Regions from separate parts of the Pseudomonas sp. PSE1(2024) genome, predicted to be linked through region 3. Evidence: predicted binding sites of a transcription regulator. Region 3 holds the regulator's gene; each other region holds the start of a gene.
What was found. Region 3 encodes FliA, which starts transcription of late flagellar genes. Its sites were predicted from a motif close to CTAAAGTTTNNNNNNNNNNNGCCGNTAA; they were not measured.
Positions count from the first base shown of each region.

Region 1 (4,502 bases), 760 kb from region 3:
GCCATTTCGACCAGTCGCTCTGCGGCAGGCTGACGTAACCTTCCACTTCGCTGCCCTGCCACTGACTCGGACGAATCCGCGTGCGCAGGCTCAGCGCCACGGGCTGGCCGTCAGGCAGTGTCAGTCGTGCATCGAGGCGCTGACGGCTGGTGCCGGTCTTGAGATTGAGGCCGACATACGTGAGGGTTAGCGGTGCCTGTTCCCGCGGTTGCAAGGTCACCTGACTGTCGAGCACCGACAGTTGCTGAATCATTTGCATGCGGTTGAACAGTTGCTCGGGATCCATGGGCTGATCCTGCTGCACCGGCAAGCCTTCCAGCGCCCACTTTCCGTCTTCGCCTTCCTTGAGGCTGATCTTCAGACCGTTGAGTTCAAGGTGGGCGATGCGCACTTCGCGGGCCATCAGGCTGGCCCACAGATCCGGCACCGCACGCACCCGATCCAGGCGCAAGGCATTGGCGCCGCTGCCGACCATCACGTCATGGGCCAGCAGGATCGGCGCGAATCCACTCCAGTTGCCTTCCAGCTCGCCGATCTGCAGCGGCATGCCCAAGGCGGCACTGGCCTTGTCTTCGATATCGGTGCGGTATTCGGCCACCAGTGGCGTGAGTTCCCGGCCGAGACTGACGTACAACGCCATCAATACCAGAACCAACGCGCACAGGCCCAGACCCCAGCGGGTCAGTGCGGCCAAAATGCGTGTCAGACGTTCCATGTCAGTTGGCTCCCATGGCAAAAATACTGCAAAAAGCTGAGGCCAGCCGTTTCAGGAAAAGGGTGACGCAGGGGTTCAGAGCAGCACCACGTCATATTGTTCCTGGGAATACATGGTTTCTACCTGGAAGCGTATGGTGCGCCCGATGAAACCTTCAAGTTCGGCCACGTTACCGGACTCTTCATCGAGCAGGCGATCCACCACTTTCTGGTTCGCCAGCACCCGATAACCCTCGGCCTGATAGGCCCGGGCTTCACGCAGGATCTCGCGGAAAATCTCGTAGCAAATGGTTTCCGGGGTTTTCAGCTTGCCCCGGCCCTGACAACTGCTGCACGGTTCGCACAGCACCTGCTCGAGGCTTTCGCGGGTGCGCTTGCGCGTCATCTGCACCAGGCCCAACTCGGTGATGCCGATGATGTTGGTCTTGGCGTGATCGCGCTCCAGTTGTTTCTCCAGGGTACGCAGCACCTGACGCTGGTGCTCTTCGTCTTCCATGTCGATGAAGTCGATGATGATGATCCCGCCCAGATTGCGCAGGCGCATCTGCCGGGCAATCGCGGTCGCGGCTTCGAGGTTGGTCTTGAAGATGGTTTCTTCGAGGTTGCGATGACCGACGAACGCACCGGTGTTCACATCGATGGTGGTCATGGCTTCCGCCGGATCGATCACCAGATAGCCGCCGGACTTCAGCGGTACCTTGCGTTCCAGGGCTTTCTGGATTTCGTCTTCGACGCCATACAGGTCGAAAATCGGTCGTTCACCCGGGTAGTGTTCCAGACGGTCGGCGATTTCCGGCATCAGTTCGGCGACGAACTGCGTGGTTTTCTGGAAGGTTTCCCGGGAGTCGATACGGATTTTCTCGATCTTCGGGCTGACCAGATCGCGCAGGGTGCGCAGCGCCAGGCCTAAGTCTTCGTAGATCACGCTCGGTGCACCGATGGTTTTGATCTGTTCGTTGATCTGATCCCACAGGCGGCGCAGGTAGCGGATGTCCATCAGGATCTCATCGGCCCCGGCACCTTCGGCGGCGGTACGCAAAATGAAGCCGCCAGCCTCCTTGATGCCTTCTTTGGCCACGCAATCGCTGACCACCTGCTTGAGGCGTTCGCGCTCGGCTTCGTCTTCGATCTTCAGGGAAATACCGACGTGGGCGGTGCGTGGCATGTACACCAGATAGCGCGACGGGATCGACAGTTGCGTGGTCAGCCGCGCACCTTTGGAACCGATCGGATCCTTGGTGACCTGCACCACCAGGCTCTGGCCTTCGTGCACCAGAGCGCTGATGCTTTCTACCGCCGGGCCTTCGCGCAGGGAGATTTCCGAAGCATGAATGAAGGCTGCGCGATCCAGACCGATGTCGACGAATGCCGCCTGCATGCCCGGCAGGACTCGCACCACCTTGCCTTTATAGATGTTGCCGACGATCCCGCGTTTTTGCGTACGCTCGACGTGCACTTCTTGCAGCACACCGTTTTCGACCACCGCCACGCGCGATTCCATCGGCGTGATGTTGATCAGAATCTCTTCACTCATGGCAGGGTCTCGTTCAGGCATGTTCACGATAATGGCCGCATCTTGTCCGTTCGACGCTTATTGCGCGTTCAGGGTTTGCCAACAGGGTATGCCGAAATGGCCGAGCAGTTCTGCGCTTTCGCACACCGGCAAGCCGACGACCGCCGAGTAACTGCCATTGAGGCCGGCGACGAACACCGCGCCGAGCCCCTGAATGCCGTAGCCACCCGCCTTGTCCCGGGGTTCGCCGCTGGCCCAGTAGGCGGCGGCTTCTTCGCGACTGATCGACCGGAACCGCACCAGACTGCGCACCACCCGCGACTCGCAGCGCTCGCCGTCGAGCACGGCAATTGCTGTCAGCACTTCATGCTCCTTGCCGGACAACATCATCAGCATGGCGCATGCGTCGGCTTCGTCCACCGGTTTGCCAAGAATTTTGCCGTCCAGCACCACAGCGGTGTCGGCGCCCAGTACGCAAAACGCTACGTCGCAAACGACGGTGCGCCGCCCGGCCTCGGCCTTGCCGCGCGCCAGGCGCTCGACGTAGGCCGATGGGGATTCATTGGCGAGAGGGGTTTCATCGATATCCGCGCTGATGGCGGTAAACGGAATGCCGATCTGCGTGAGCAACTCACGCCGACGCGGCGACCCTGAGGCGAGGTAAAGCTTTTCCATCAAGACATCTCCCTGTTTGGTGCCCTGCCTCACAAATGCTGTTCCCTTTGGTCGGCGTCTGGTGTTGCCATACTGCGTTGCCGTTCCTCGCCATAGCACGCTATGACTCGTCACGGCGCCTTGTCTGGCAACAACAGCCACTCGCCCAAAAAGAACTTCATTTGCGAGGCAAGGCACTGGTTTGGGCAAATGCCTGACCGAATCAGTTGATTTTGTAGCGCCGGCGCAATCCACGCAAAGCGAAGCTGACCCATGGCCAGAGCAAGGCACTGACCAGTGCCGGCAGTACCAACGCGAGGGTCGGCTGACGGTTGCCGGTCAAGGCACTGAGCCAAAGCTGTACGAGCTGGGCGAGGCCGAAGATCACCAGGACGACCAGGCTCTGCTGCCACATCGGGAACATTCGCAGGCGTTGCTGCAACGACAGCACCAGGAACGTGATCAGTGTCAGGATCAAGGCATTCTGACCGAGCAGATCGCCCTGCAGCACGTCTTCGGCCAGCCCCAGGCAGAAGGCCGTGACCATGCCGACGGTGTGCGGCAGATACAACGCCCAGAAAGTCAGGAGCAAGGCCAGCCACAGCGGGCGCAGGATTTCCATGAAAATGGGCAATGGCGACACACTGAGCAGAATGCCGACGATAAACGTCAGCCATACAATCCAGCCGTTACGCGATGCGGTAGCCCCGACCATTATTCTTGCCTCCCGGTGGTCGCCGGCGCAGTGACTGGCGGTTTGGCCGCTGGTCGAGCCGCCGGCTGATTCGCCGGCGGTTTGCTGGCCGCTGGTGTGGCTGCAGGCGGTTTGCTTGCAGCGGGTTTGGCCGGCGTGGTGCTGGCGGCAGGCGCAGCCGGCGGCGTCGCCGTGGCTGGAGTTGCTGCTGCGGCAGGCGGGGTAACGATTTTCGGTACCGTGGACGGAATCACCGGACCACCACCAAAGGCATCAAGGTTTTCCTGAGCCTGCGCGGCATCATTGGCACGTTCTTCGGCGGTGCGGTTGTCACTGAATACCAGCAGCAGGTAACGGCTGCGGTTCAGTGCGGCGGTCGGCACGGCGCGAACAATGGCGAATGGCTGGCCGGAATCGTGGATCACTTCCTTGACCGTCGCCACCGGATAACCAGCCGGGAAACGCTGACCGAGTCCGGAGCTGACCAGCAGATCGCCTTCCTTGACGTCGGCAGTGTCCGCCACGTGGCGCAGTTCCAGACGCTCGGGGTTACCGGTGCCGCTGGCAATCGCCCGCAGACCGTTACGGTTCACCTGCACAGGAATGCTGTGGGTCGAGTCGGTCAGCAGCAACACACGAGAGGTGTACGGCATCAGTTCGACCACCTGCCCCATCAGGCCGCGAGCATCGAGCACCGGCTGACCGAGCACCACGCCATCACGCTCACCTTTATTGATGATGATGCGATGGGTGAAGGGGTTGGGGTCCATGCCGATCAGCTCGGCCACTTCGACCTTCTCGTTGACCAGCGCGGAAGAATTGAGCAACTCTCGCAGACGGACGTTCTGCTCGGTGAGGGCGGCAAGCTTCTGCATGCGACCCTGCAACAGCAGGTTCTCCGACTTGAGTTTTTCATTTTCGGCGACG
Region 1 is NZ_CP158967.1:1,006,843-1,011,344, reverse strand. It holds gene ABTV87_RS04345 (YhdP family protein) at 1-715, opposite strand, end outside; gene rng (ribonuclease G) at 791-2,248, opposite strand; gene ABTV87_RS04335 (Maf family protein) at 2,306-2,902, opposite strand; gene mreD (rod shape-determining protein MreD) at 3,105-3,596, opposite strand; gene mreC (rod shape-determining protein MreC) at 3,596-4,502, opposite strand, start outside.
Region 1: the regulator FliA is predicted to act here: its motif matches at 3,012-3,039, upstream of ABTV87_RS04335 (Maf family protein).

Region 2 (4,502 bases), 1.4 Mb from region 3:
GGGTTGTGGTTCGGCAAGAAAGACAGCCAGGACCTCGAAGCGCGTGAGCGTTTCGGGGTCTTTGTCGATCAGGCCCTCGCTGGCGAATTGACCGAGTGGACGCAACGTCCCGAAGGTTGGCTGGCGGTGGTGCTTTTGCTCGACCAACTCCCGCGAATGATCTTTCGCGATACGCCCAAGGCTTTTTCCGGTGATCTACGGGCCCAGAAACTGGTTGCTCAGGGGATTGCTGCAGACTTCGATCGGCAGTTGAAACCGATCCAGCGACTCTTCATCTACCTCGTCTTCGAACACTGCGAAAACCTCGCGGTGCAGAATGAAGCCGTCTCGCGATTCATCGAACTGGTGGCTGAACAGCCGGAAGCGGAGCGCGGGGTGTTTGCCGACAACCTGGATTATGCCGAGCGGCATCAGAAGGTGATTGCGCGGTTTGGGCGGTTTCCGCATCGCAATGCGGTGTTGGGGCGGGAGTCTACGGCGGAGGAGTTGGTGTTTCTTTCGCAACCAGGGTCGAGTTTCTGAATCAGTATCAAGACGACTGACCTCTTCGCAGAAAGGCCCGCGAAGAGATCAGTGAGAGCGCCTTAAATCCTGAAGCTGCCTACCAACTGCTTCAACCGCGCAGCCTGCTGCTCCAGATCCGCACAAGCCCGCAACGTCGCCTGCAAGTTCTCCACACCTTCCTGGTTCAGCGTGTTGATCTCGTTGATATCGACGTTGATCGACTCGACCACCGCCGTCTGCTCTTCCGTCGCCGTCGCTACCGACTGGTTCATGCCGTCGATCTCGCCGATACGCTGGGTCACGCTGCCCAGGCGTTCGCCGGCCTGGTTGGCGATGCCGACGCTGCTTTCGCTCTCACGCTGGCTCTCGGTCATGATGCCGACCGCCTGACGCGCGCCGACTTGCAGCTCTTCAATCATCTTCTGCACTTGCTGCGCGGAATCCTGGGTGCGGTGCGCCAGGTTGCGGACTTCGTCGGCGACCACGGCGAAACCACGACCGGCTTCTCCGGCACGGGCCGCTTCGATGGCGGCGTTGAGCGCCAGCAGGTTGGTCTGCTGGGAGATGCTGGTGATCACTTCCAGAATCTGCCCGATGTTCACGGTGTTGCTGTTCAGGGTTTCGATGTTGCCGCAGGAGTCGCTGATCTTCGCCGACAGCTGTTGCATCGCGTGGATGGTTTTATCCACAACCTGCTGGCCGTCTTCGGCCAGGCTGCGCGCGTCGCTGGAATGTTGCGAGGCGAGGGCGGCGTTCTGGGCGATTTCCTGGGCGGCGGCGCCTAGCTGGTTGATCGCGGCGGCCACGCTGTTGGTGCGCGAGGCTTGCTGGTCGGAGTTGAACATCGACGAGTTCGACGCCGCGACCACGCGCAGGGCGACTTCGTTGACCTGGCCGGTGGCCGACGACACTTCGCGGATCGAAGTGTGAATGCGCTCGACGAAACGGTTGAACGACAGCCCCAGCGCGCCGAATTCATCGTGGCCGTGGATGGTCAGGCGTTTGGTCAGGTCACCTTCGCCTTCGGCGATGTCGTGCATGGCGCGGCCCATGGTCAGCAGCGGTTGCATCAGTACGCGGATCAGCATGCCGAGCAGGGCGATGATGATCACCACGGCGATGACCATGGCGATCAGCGCCGAGGTGCGGAACTCGCTGAGCATCGAGAACGCGGTGTCTTTGTCCAGCACCAGCGCCACGTACCAGTCGGCCGAGGGCACGCCGTTGACGTGGGTGAAGGAGATCAGCTGGGTCTTGCCGTCGAACTCGACTTCTTTCAGGCCCGGGCTGACTTTCGGCGCACCGTTGGGATAGGCCTCGGCCAGGGTCTTGAGCACCAGTTTGCTGTCCGGGTGGATCAGGATTTTGCCGTCGGCGCCGACGATGAACGCGTGACCGTGGCCGCCGAAGTTCAGCGAGTTGATGATCGCGCTGACACTCGACAGGTCAATGTCGGCGCCGGCCACACCGATCATCTGGCCCTGGCGCTGCACCGGGGTGGCGACGGTGATCACCAGTTTGCCCGACGACGCGGCGATGTACGGTTCGGTGACGATGGTCTGTTGCGCAGCATTGGCCGCCTTGTACCAGCCACGGGCGCGCGGATCGTAATCCGGCGCACGGTTGCCGGCCGGGACCGAGAACATCACACCGTCTGCACCGCCGAAGTAGCTGAGCTGGAAATTGCTGGTGTAGGCGGGCAGGTCGATAATGCGTTTCAGGCTGGCCGGGGCGTTGCCGTCGGCGACAACCTGTTGCGCCATCGATTGCAGCAACTGGATGCGGCTTTCCAGCCAGGTCTGGATGTTGCTGGTGGTCAGGCTGCCCAGTTCCTGCATCGACGCTTCGGTACTGCTTTGCAGGGCTTCGCGCTGGCGATAGTCGTTGAACAAAATGAAACAGGCGAACGCAACGGCCACCACGAGGGCGGCAGCCAACAAGATCTTGTGGCTGAATTTCATGTTTCTGGTCATTAAGTGAGCTACCGCGAAGGGGCTGGTCAAGAAAGGGCGGCAATTTGCCACACTATCGGGCTTTGCGCTGCTCTTATTTCGACCGCGGCGCGCCAAAGATTAGGCGCCTTTTGCGAAATACGACGAAATGCTCAATAGCCTTACAAACTGTCTGATTTACCGGCGAAAGCCGGACGAGCGGGCTAACAAATAGCCAGCCTCCCAGGGAACCAGACAGGGGTTTTCTCTTCTAAGCTTCTGGTTGGCGCCATGCCATCCCCCTTCCGTTCCAGGAGTTACACCATGTCGCTGCGATCTATCGCCCTGCTGTCGTTTTGCGTGCTGTTGGCCGCATGCAGCAAGGTCAATCAGGAAAACTATTCGAAGCTCTCGGCCGGCATGGCCAAGGCCGAAGTGGAGACACTGCTTGGCAAGCCCACCGATTGCTCGGGCGCGCTCGGCATGTCCAGTTGTACCTGGGGCGACAAGAACAGCTTTATCAGCGTGCAGTACGCCGGTGACAAAGTGCTGATGTTTTCCGGCCAAGGCCTGAAGTAAACCGGGGCTACGCGCCCACGGGAGAAAAACAATGAAGCGGTTATTGCTTGTCCTTTTGGCCGGCCTGGTATTGGCCGGCTGCGCCACGTCCGGTGAAGATCCGCTGGCGCCGAAGACGGTCAACAGTGTCAATCTCAAGCGTTACCAGGGCACCTGGTACGAACTGGCGCGTCTGCCGATGTATTTCCAGCGCAATTGCGCGCAATCCGAAGCCCGCTACACCCTCAAGCCCGACGGCAATGTCGGGGTGTACAACCGCTGCCTGACGGCGGACTGGCAGTGGGAAGAAGTCAAAGGCACGGCTTATCCACAGGTGCCGGGCAAGACCGACAAGCTGTGGGTCGAGTTCGATACCTGGTTTTCGCGCCTGATTCCGGGTGTGGCGAAGGGGCAATACTGGGTGCTGTACGTCAGCGATGACTACAAGACCGCGCTCGTGGGCGACCCGAGTCGTCGCTACCTGTGGCTGTTGTCCCGCACGCCGACCGTCAACGGCGTGGTGCGTGAGGAACTGCTGAGCAAGGCGCGTCAGCAGGGTTACGACACCACGCGCCTGATCTGGCGTACGTCGGATCAGCAGATGGCCAAGACGTCCAACTGATGTCTCCTGTTCTGATCGTTCCCACGCTCCGCGTGGGAATGCCTCAATGGACGCTCTGCGTCCGCTTTCGGGACGCGGAGCGTCCCGGGCTGCATTCCCACGCAGAGCGTGGGAACGATCAGTAACAGAGGTTTGTGTCAGCCCAAAAGCTCTCGCAGGACCTGGGTGAAGGCGCGATTGCTGTCCTCCTCCCCGGCATGTCGCCCCTCGCGCACAGCCCACTGACCATTGACCAGCACGTCGCGTACCTGACGATCGCCACCGGCAAACAGCCAGCGATTGAGAATCCCGTCACCGCTGGCCGTGGCCAGATACGGATCGTTGCCATCGAGCACAATCCAGTCGGCACGCTTGCCGACTTCCAGCGCGCCGATCGGCTGGCCCAAGGCCTGAGCACCACCGTCCAGCGCCGCGTCATACAGCGTACGGCCGACCATCGGCTGATCCGCGCCATACAAGCGGTTGCGCCGCTGATCGCGCAGGCGCTGACCGTATTCCAGCCAGCGCAGTTCTTCCACCACGCTCAACGACACATGGCTGTCGGAGCCGATGCCCATGCGCCCGCCCTGAGCGAGGAAATCCACCGCCGGGAAAATCCCGTCGCCGAGGTTGGCCTCGGTGGTCAGGCACAGGCCGGCGATGGCGCGACTCTTGGCCATCAGCGTGACTTCTTCCGGATTGGCGTGAGTCGCGTGGACCAGGCACCAGCGCTGATCGACTTCGGTGTTTTCGTACAGCCATTGCAGCGGACGACGACCGCTCCAGCTCAGGCAGTCGTCGACTTCCTTCTGCTGTTCGGCGATGTGGATGTGCACCGGGCATTGCTGGTCGCTGGCTGCCAGCACTTCGCTGATCTGCTGTGGCGTGACCGCGCGCAACGAGTGGAA
Region 2 is NZ_CP158967.1:401,720-406,221, forward strand. It holds gene ABTV87_RS01780 (DUF924 family protein) at 1-522, shown strand, start outside; gene ABTV87_RS01785 (methyl-accepting chemotaxis protein) at 585-2,477, opposite strand; gene ABTV87_RS01790 (hypothetical protein) at 2,760-3,014, shown strand; gene ABTV87_RS01795 (lipocalin family protein) at 3,046-3,615, shown strand; gene ABTV87_RS01800 (formimidoylglutamate deiminase) at 3,753-4,502, opposite strand, start outside.
Region 2: the regulator FliA is predicted to act here: its motif matches at 2,553-2,580, upstream of ABTV87_RS01785 (methyl-accepting chemotaxis protein).

Region 3 (4,502 bases):
AACTGTTCAAATTCGTTATCGGTGATGTCGCCCGAATCGCCTTCGACGACCAGTTCTTCGATCATCTCGGCAACAGGCGAGGCCGGGGCTTCATCCGCCGATTGCGGTTCGGCCAGACGCGCCAGGGCGGCCAGCAGTTCCGGGGTGGCGGCGGTGATCGGGCTGCGATCGCGGACTTCGCTGAACATGCTGTTCACCGCGTCCAGCGCTTCGAGCACCACGTCCATCAGTTCTGCATCGACGCGTCGTTCACCCTTGCGCAGGATGTCGAACACGTTTTCGGCGATGTGACAGCACTCCACCAGCTCGTTGAGCTGAAGGAAGCCGGCGCCCCCTTTTACAGTGTGGAAACCGCGAAAAATTGCGTTGAGCAGATCTGCGTCATCCGGGCGGCTTTCCAGCTCGACCAGTTGTTCGGACAGTTGCTCAAGAATCTCGCCGGCCTCAACCAGGAAATCCTGAAGGATCTCTTCATCGGCGCCGAAGCTCATTAATGGGGTGCTCCTACAGTAGGTCGTGATGTCGGTTAATGCCGGGTCGCGTTGGGTTTGTGAGCGTGCCAGGCAAGGCGCGAGCCGCCGATAAGGGTCGTTTCCTTATCAAGGCTCGCAACGCAGCATGGCGCGCTCACAAACCCAACCCTCCGGGCCGCGCCCCACAAGGCGCAATCCGTCGTTACTCGTCGTTCATTTGGAAAAACCAAACCACTCTCCTCGTGCCTAGTCTTGCGCCTTGTGGGGCGCGGCGCGACCCGGCATTAACCGACATCACGACCTAACAAAACCCAAAAAAACTCAAAATCCAAGGCTGGATAGCAAATCGTCCACATCGTCCTGACCGGACACAACGTCTTCTCGTTTATCGGCATGAATCTGCGGACCTTCACCCTGCGAGAGATGTTTTTGTGGATCTTTTTCAGCAAGCATCGCCGCACGGTCATGTTCGATGCCCGCAAAGCGGTCCACCTGGCTGGCCATGAGCACGAGCTTGAGCAGGTTGCTTTCGACTTCGGTGACCAATTGGGTCACGCGCTTGATCACCTGACCGGTGAGGTCCTGGTAATCCTGGGCGAGCAGAATGTCGTTCAGATTGCTCGACACCGCGCGGTTGTCCGCGCTGCTGCGTGCCAGAAAACCGTCGACCCGGCGCGCCAGTTCACGGAACTCTTCAGCCCCGACCTCACGGCGCATGAAGCGGCCCCAATCGGCGCTCAAGGCCTGGGCTTCGTCAGCCAGGCCATTGACCACAGGGGTCGCGCTTTCCACCAGATCCATGGTGCGGTTGGCGGCAGCTTCGGTCAGTTTGACCACGTAGCCCAGGCGCTCGGTAGCGTCGGTGATTTGCGACACTTCCTCAGCCTGCGGCATGTGCGGATCGATCTGGAAATTGACGATCGCACTGTGCAGTTCACGCGTGAGCTTGCCCACTTCCTGGTACAGGCCACGGTCACGGGTCTGATTGAGCTCATGGATCAGTTGCACAGCGTCGCCGAACCTGCCCTTTTCAAGGCTTTCGACCAGTTCGACCGCGTGTTTTTTCAGGGTCGACTCGAAGTCGCCCTGTGAAGATTCTTTATGCTCCATAGCTCCCCCGCGCGTTCATCAGCCGATGCGTTCGAAAATCTTCTCGATTTTTTCTTTCAACGCCTGGGCCGTGAAAGGTTTGACCACATAGCCGTTCACGCCGGCCTGGGCCGCTTCGATGATCTGCTCGCGCTTGGCTTCAGCGGTCACCATCAGCACTGGCAGGTGCTTGAGCTTTTCATCGGCGCGCACGTGGCGCAGCAGGTCGATACCGGTCATGCCGGGCATGTTCCAGTCGGTCACCAGAAAGTCGATGCTGCCGCTGTTGAGCACCGGAATGGCAGTGGTGCCATCGTCGGCTTCAACGGTGTTGGTGAACCCGAGATCACGCAACAGGTTCTTGATGATCCGCCGCATCGTTGAGAAGTCATCAACGATGAGGATTTTCATGTCTTTGTTCAATTCGACCTCCAAGCAGTCTTAAACGCGTCCAGCACCTGGACGCGCCATTTCAATCAATCCGGCAAAACACTCGATGACTGTCTGGAGCACAACAGAGCAAGACCGGTGCCGTTCACCACCGCACCAGCCTCGTTCGCAGTGTCCCCACACTGCCTTCAGCGCGCTCGCCACTCCCCCAAACGCCCCCGCAAGCGGGCCGCGCACTGGCTGTGTAACTGGCTGACCCGCGATTCACTGACGCCAAGGACTTCACCGATTTCCTTGAGGTTCAGCTCTTCGTCGTAGTACAGCGCCAACACCAGTCGCTCACGCTCCGGCAAATTGGCAATCGCGTCCGCCAGCGCGGCCTGGAAACGTTCGTCTTCCAGATCGCGCGACGGCTCCAGATGAGCACTGGCGCCATCCTCGTGCAGCCCTTCGTGTTCGCCGTCCTGCAACAGGTCGTCGAAACTGAACAGCCGGCTGCCCAGGGTGTCGTTCAAAATCCCGTAGTAATCGTCGAGACTCAATTGGAGTTCGGCCGCAACTTCGTGATCTTTAGCGTCACGGCCGGTTTTAGCTTCAATCGAGCGAATCGCGTCGCTGACCATACGGGTATTGCGGTGAACCGAGCGTGGCGCCCAGTCCCCCTTACGGACTTCATCGAGCATCGCACCGCGGATCCGGATGCCCGCGTACGTTTCAAAACTGGCGCCCTTGCTGGCGTCGTATTTGGTCGAGACTTCAAGCAGGCCGATCATCCCGGCCTGGATCAGGTCTTCGACCTGCACACTGGCCGGCAATCGCGCCAGCAAGTGGTAGGCGATGCGTTTGACCAGTGGCGCGTAACGCTCGATCAGCTCGTACTGCGCGTCACGCGCCGACTTTTTGTAAAGGTTCATACCGCTGGCGGTCATAGCACAGGTCCTGCCGTTTGCTGCACGAGGCGCTCGACGAAAAATTCGAGGTGGCCGCGCGGGTTGGCGGGCAGCGGCCAGGTGTCGACCTTCTGTGCGATCGCCTTGAACGCCAGTGCGCACTTGGAACGCGGGAAGGCTTCATAGACCGCACGCTGCTTCTGCACCGCCTTGCGCACGCTTTCGTCGTAGGGCACCGCGCCGACGTATTGTAGGGCGACGTCGAGGAAGCGATCCGTGACCTTGGTCAACTTGGCGAACAGATTGCGACCTTCCTGCGGGCTCTGGGCCATGTTGGCCAGGACGCGGAAGCGGTTCATGCCGTAATCGCGGTTGAGCAGCTTGATCAGCGCGTAGGCGTCGGTGATCGAGGTCGGCTCGTCGCAGACCACCAGCAAGACTTCTTGCGCTGCGCGAACGAAACTGACTACCGAGTCACCAATACCCGCAGCGGTGTCGATCACCAGTACATCGAGATTGTCGCCGATGTCGCTGAACGCCTGAATCAGGCCGGCATGCTGGGCCGGGCTCAGGTGAACCATGCTCTGGGTGCCGGAAGCGGCCGGCACGATGCGGATCCCGCCGGGGCCTTGCAACAGCACGTCGCGCAGCTCGCAGCGGCCTTCGATCACGTCGGCCAGGGTGCGTTTGGGTGTGAGGCCCAGCAGAACGTCGACGTTCGCCAGCCCCAGGTCGGCGTCCAGCAGCATGACCCGACGGCCAAGCTCTGCCAGCGCCAGGGACAAGTTCACTGACACATTAGTCTTGCCGACGCCACCTTTGCCGCCGGTCACCGCGATCACCTGTACGGGATGCATGCTGCCCATGTTATTTCTTTACCTTGTCTTGCATAGACGGAGGCCACATTACTGGCTGCGCGTTCACAACCGGAACAATGCATGGCAGACCATCGATGTAGGTACAAAAACGGTTCATTACCTCAGCCAACCTGCTTGGTCGGACTGTGGTAGATATCAGCGAACATGTCAGCCATGGCTTCTTCGCTGGGTTCTTCCTGCATTTGCACACTGACGGCGCGGCTGACCAGTTGATGACGGCGCGGCAGATGCAGATCATCCGGAATACGCGGCCCATCGGTCAGGTAGGCGACCGGCAGTTCGTGACTGATCGCCAGGCTCAGCACTTCGCCAAGGCTTGCCGTCTCATCCAGTTTAGTCAGGATGCACCCGGCCAGCCCGCAACGCTTGTAACTGTGATAAGCGGCGGTTAGAACCTGTTTCTGGCTGGTGGTTGCCAGCACCAGATAATTTTTTGAGCGAATGCCACGACCGGCCAGACTTTCCAGCTGCATGCGCAAGGCCGGATCGCTGGCTTGCAGGCCGGCGGTATCGATCAGCACCACGCGTTTGCGCAGCAGTGGATCCAGCGCCTGCACCAGGGACTGGCCCGGATCGACGTGGGTCACCGACACATTGAGGATGCGGCCCAGCGTCTTGAGCTGCTCCTGCGCGCCGATACGGAAACTGTCCATGCTCACCAGCGCGATGTTCTGCGCGCCGTACTTGAGCACGTAGCGGGCGGCCAGCTTGGCCAGCGTGGTGGTCTTGCCCATGCCGGCAGGACCGACCATGGCAATCACACCGCCCTCTTCCAGCGGCTC
Region 3 is NZ_CP158967.1:1,762,781-1,767,282, reverse strand. It holds gene ABTV87_RS07980 (chemotaxis protein CheA) at 1-491, opposite strand, end outside; gene ABTV87_RS07975 (protein phosphatase CheZ) at 795-1,583, opposite strand; gene ABTV87_RS07970 (chemotaxis response regulator CheY) at 1,602-1,973, opposite strand; gene fliA (RNA polymerase sigma factor FliA) at 2,141-2,881, opposite strand; gene fleN (flagellar synthesis regulator FleN) at 2,878-3,708, opposite strand; gene flhF (flagellar biosynthesis protein FlhF) at 3,822-4,502, opposite strand, start outside.

Region 4 (4,502 bases), 3.1 Mb from region 3:
GGAGCCGCGCTTCTTTATCAAGCGCGTGCCGCAATCGCTCAGCACGGTGCTCGGGGCAGGGCTGATCATCGGTTCGTTCTACGGTCTGGCGCCGTTGTATGCCTCGCAGCAGGGGCTGTCCACCGAGCAGGTCGGTCTGTTCATGGGTAGCTGCATTTTTGCCGGGCTGGTGGTGCAATGGCCGCTGGGCTGGTTGTCCGACCGCTATGACCGGGCGCTGCTGATCCGCTGTTTTGCTTTCTTCCTGGCGATTGCCGCGTTGCCGCTGGCGATTCTGCCGCAGGTGCCGCTGGAGGTGCTGTTCGTGGTCGGCTTCCTCTGCTCGCTGGTGCAGTTTTGCCTGTACCCGTTGGCGGTGGCGTTCTCCAACGACCACGTCGAAGGCGAGCGCCGGGTGTCGCTGACGGCAATGTTGCTGGTGACTTACGGCGTGGGGGCGAGTATCGGGCCGCTGGCGGCCGGGGTGCTGATGAAACTGTTCGGGCCGCAGAGCCTGTATGCGTTCTTCACCTTTTTCGCGTTGGTGCTGGTGTGGCGGATCCGCCCGAAAGCCGTGACCAATCTGCACCAGGTCGACGATGCACCGCTGCATCACGTGGCGATGCCGGACAGCATGTCCAGTTCGCCGCTGGTAGCAGCGCTTGATCCGCGGGTTGACGAGCAGGTGGTGCAGGAGCAGATGCAGAATACGGTCGCTCCTGAACCGGAGCCAGAACCTGAACCAGAGCCAGAATCTGCCGCGCCCACCGACTCGACAGTCGAAGACGAGGGGCCGGACATCACTCCCGCCAAGCCGTGATCCGGGCATAAAAAACGGGCAGTCACCGCAGTGACTGCCCGTTTTTTATGCCTGCCGATCAGAGATCGTCTTTATCGAACCGACGCGCTTCGCGCTGCAGTTGATAAACGAAACGCTCGACGTTGCGGGCCGCCGGGCCGCTGATGTTGTGAAAGCGCAGGCCGGCGAAGGTGATGTTGAGCTTTTCTTCGAAGTGCAGGTAACGCAGCTCGACCGATACCGGTTGGTTGCCGAACAGCGGCGCGGCGATCAGGCGATCATAGACCTGGCCCAGTTGCAGGCGGTCAGTGATGTCGCCTTCGAAACGCAGCTTGCAACCGGTGGCAGAGATATCCAGCAGTTTGCCGCCGATCGGCGACTTGAGCTTTTCGCCACCCAGTTCGACGCTGACCAGGTCGGTCAGCTTCAGGGCGGCGCGGAAGGCATTGCGGCGCTGGTGATAAACCACTTCGGTAGGCAGGTCGCCGGTGTAGAAGCGGTCGCCGTCGGAATCCTTGATGCTCAGCGTCCCTGTGCATTCCCAGGCAATGCGCACGCCATCATGAAAACCCTCAACCTTGAACGGTTCGCCTGCTTCCAGAAAACGTTCGCCGTCGCGCGGGATCATCTCATCAAGCTTGATCGAACCGTTTTCGCGATCGACTTCAATCAGGTAGCTCTGGAAGCGCTGGCTGCGCTCGTGGAACGTAATGATCAGCGGATCGTGGCTCTCTTGCAGCTGGCGCAGATTGCTGGAGATCTCCAGGGGCGTGGTGAGCACCTTTGGGGGCTGCGGAGCGTCATCGTTGGACACGTTAAATCAATCTCCAGACAAAATTTGACTACGGCTGGCCAGTATTTTGCCAGCATGTTTCGCACGTTGATAGAGCGCAAGCATAGAAGAAAGCATCACGCCTGGCTGAGCGCGCGCGGTTTCTGCAGTTTGGAGAAGGTGCCACTGGCATCGTAGAGCGCGGGAGGCTCGCCGCCGGTGAGGATTTTCAGCTGATTGGCCGTGGCGGCCTGCTGCATGATGATCGACTGGCCGTTCTTGACGTTGGCTGCCTGGCACTGGGCAATCAGGTCGGTCAGGACATCGCTCTGGCTCAGCAACTGGTCGCCGATGCTCGACTGGCTGGCCAGTTGTTCCAGGCCTGCGCGGTCGAGGGACAGATTGAGACTGGCGAGAATTTCGCTGCGCTTGCGGCCATGCTGTTCGAGCAGAATGATCAATGCCTGTTTGCGCGCCAGAATTTCTTCCAGCAGAGGCATGTCGCGACCGTGCAAGGCGAGGGACTCGGTTTGCAGTAACTCCAGCAATTGTTGAGCTGGAGCAAAGTCGTCGGTGATCAGTTGCAATAAATTAGTGTCGTGCATGGCTGGCCTTGGGTTTTAAGCGTCCAAAAGCCTGGCGCTGACCGAGGCCTAGCGCTGGGCTTCGAAATTGAGCAGTTTGCTGGCTACACGGTTGCTGTCGACTTTGTAGCTGCCATCGGCAATCGCTGCTTTCAACTCGGCCACGCGGGCTTTATCGACGGCAGGCTGATCGCGCAGCTTGTCAGTGACCTTCTGCAACTGTTGAGCCTCATTGCTGAGGTGTACCGATTCCCCGCTTTTTGCGGTACTGGCCTGTTCGGCCGGGGTATTCAGCGGCGCGGAAGTGCCGGTTTCGGCGGTTTCCTTGGCGTTGCTGGTACGCGTACTGCCCGTAAGTGACGAGGAGCTGTTCAAACGGCTGAAATCGATGACCATGTTAAAAACCTCTGGGAATTTGGACGCTTGCCATGTTCTCGGCCATCCCCTGGAAAACTTTAGGCTCATTTAGCAATGAGCTTGCATGCGCCGTTGCAGATCCTGCTGCGGCACAGTTTAGGGAACAGCTCTGGTCAGCGCCAGTTTTCTGCTTGCGTACTCAGGGGCTTTTCAAATATCCGTTCATACAGCCGCTCACATCACCGCTACATGGCCGCTACATGGCCGTTCACATGGCAACTTCCACCTGGCCGGGCGCGATAACCTGCGCCTTGATAACCCGTTGGGAATTGAGGTTTTTCACCCGAATCTGTTCTTTCAGGCCACCGTTCGACAGGGCTTCGCCCGGCATGCGGACGGCGAGGGTGCCGCTGCGGGCGGTGATCACCACTTGATCGCCCTTGCGAACCACTTCCGCCTGTTCCAGATGCACCAGGGTGATGACTTGATCGGCTACCGTTGGTCGGGTCAATTTCTGCCCGATGGCTTCATCCACCGACGTCAGAAAACCCTGATTGATCGTGCTGACGTCGCGCTCGCGCAAGGTCACGTCCTGAGGCTCGATGATGCCGGCGCGTTTGAGTGGCCGCGTGGTGGTGACAATCTCGCGAAACAGGCGGACTTGAGCGGGCACGAACACCGTCCAGGGGGAGGCGCCTTCGCAGCGGACCTTGACCGTGACACGGCCCAGAGGGCGTGCCGGACTCTCCAGTGTCGCTGTCAATTCCTTGTCGCACATAGGCATGCGCATGCGGGGATCGAGCTGGTTGACCTCAATTTCATAACGGCCTTCCGTTTGACTGGTAGCCAGATAGTCTTCTACGGTGAATTCAAGAAAGCCCTGAGTGACGCCGATAAGCATGTCAGGCAAGGTAACCGCATCAGCACCGGCAGGGCTGCCAGCGAAAAAAAGGCAAACGGCGGACATCGCGCAAAGCCCTCTGCGGAGGGGAGATGTCAGGCGTCGGAAAAATGTCGTTTGAGCGTTCATACGAGTTAAAAAGCAAGCGCCGTGCCGTTTAGCAATGAATGTGCGTCGCAACAACACTTGGCGTTGGTGTAGGAGTCTGGGCATGGCTGGTGTAATGGATTCGGTGAACCAGCGCACGCAACTGGTGGGGCAGAATCGCCTGGAGCTGTTGTTGTTCCGTCTCGACGGCCAGCAGCTCTACGGGATCAACGTGTTCAAGGTTCGGGAAGTGCTGCAATGCCCGCAACTGACGGTGATGCCCAAGTCCAGTCCTGTCGTGTGCGGGGTGGCGAATATCCGGGGGGCGACCATTCCGATCCTTGATCTGGCGATGGCGACCGGCTCCGGTGCTTTGAAAGACAAGAACAGTCCGTTCGTGATCATCACGGAATACAACACCAAGACCCAGGGTTTCCTGGTGCGCTCGGTGGAACGTATCGTGAACATGAACTGGGAAGAGATCCATCCGCCGCCCAAGGGCACCGGGCGCGATCATTACCTGACCGCTGTGACTCGGGTCGACAATCAGTTAGTCGAAATCATCGACGTCGAGAAGGTGCTGGCGGAAGTTGCGCCGACCCCGGAAGCGATTTCGGTCGGCGTGGTGGATGTCGAGACCCAGAGCAAGGCGTTGTCGCTGCGGGTGCTGACGGTCGATGACTCGTCGGTGGCGCGCAAGCAGGTGACGCGTTGCCTGCAGACGGTCGGTGTCGAAGTGGTGGCGTTGAACGACGGCAAGCAGGCGCTGGATTACCTGCGCAAGCTGGTCGACGAGGGCAAGAAGCCGGAAGAAGAGTTCCTGATGATGATCTCCGACATCGAAATGCCGGAGATGGACGGGTACACCCTGACGGCCGAGATCCGCAGCGACCCTCGGATGCAAAAGCTTCATATCATCCTGCATACTTCGTTGTCGGGTGTGTTCAATCAGGCGATGGTCAAGAAAGTCGGTGCCGATGACTTCCTGGCCAAGTTCCGTCCTGATGACCTGGCATCCCGGGT
Region 4 is NZ_CP158967.1:4,839,490-4,843,991, reverse strand. It holds gene ABTV87_RS21980 (MFS transporter) at 1-799, shown strand, start outside; gene ABTV87_RS21975 (flagellar brake protein) at 858-1,592, opposite strand; gene ABTV87_RS21970 (flagella synthesis protein FlgN) at 1,688-2,155, opposite strand; gene flgM (flagellar biosynthesis anti-sigma factor FlgM) at 2,204-2,530, opposite strand; gene flgA (flagellar basal body P-ring formation chaperone FlgA) at 2,760-3,521, opposite strand; gene ABTV87_RS21955 (chemotaxis protein CheV) at 3,604-4,502, shown strand, end outside.
Region 4: the regulator FliA is predicted to act here: its motif matches at 2,566-2,593, upstream of flgM (flagellar biosynthesis anti-sigma factor FlgM).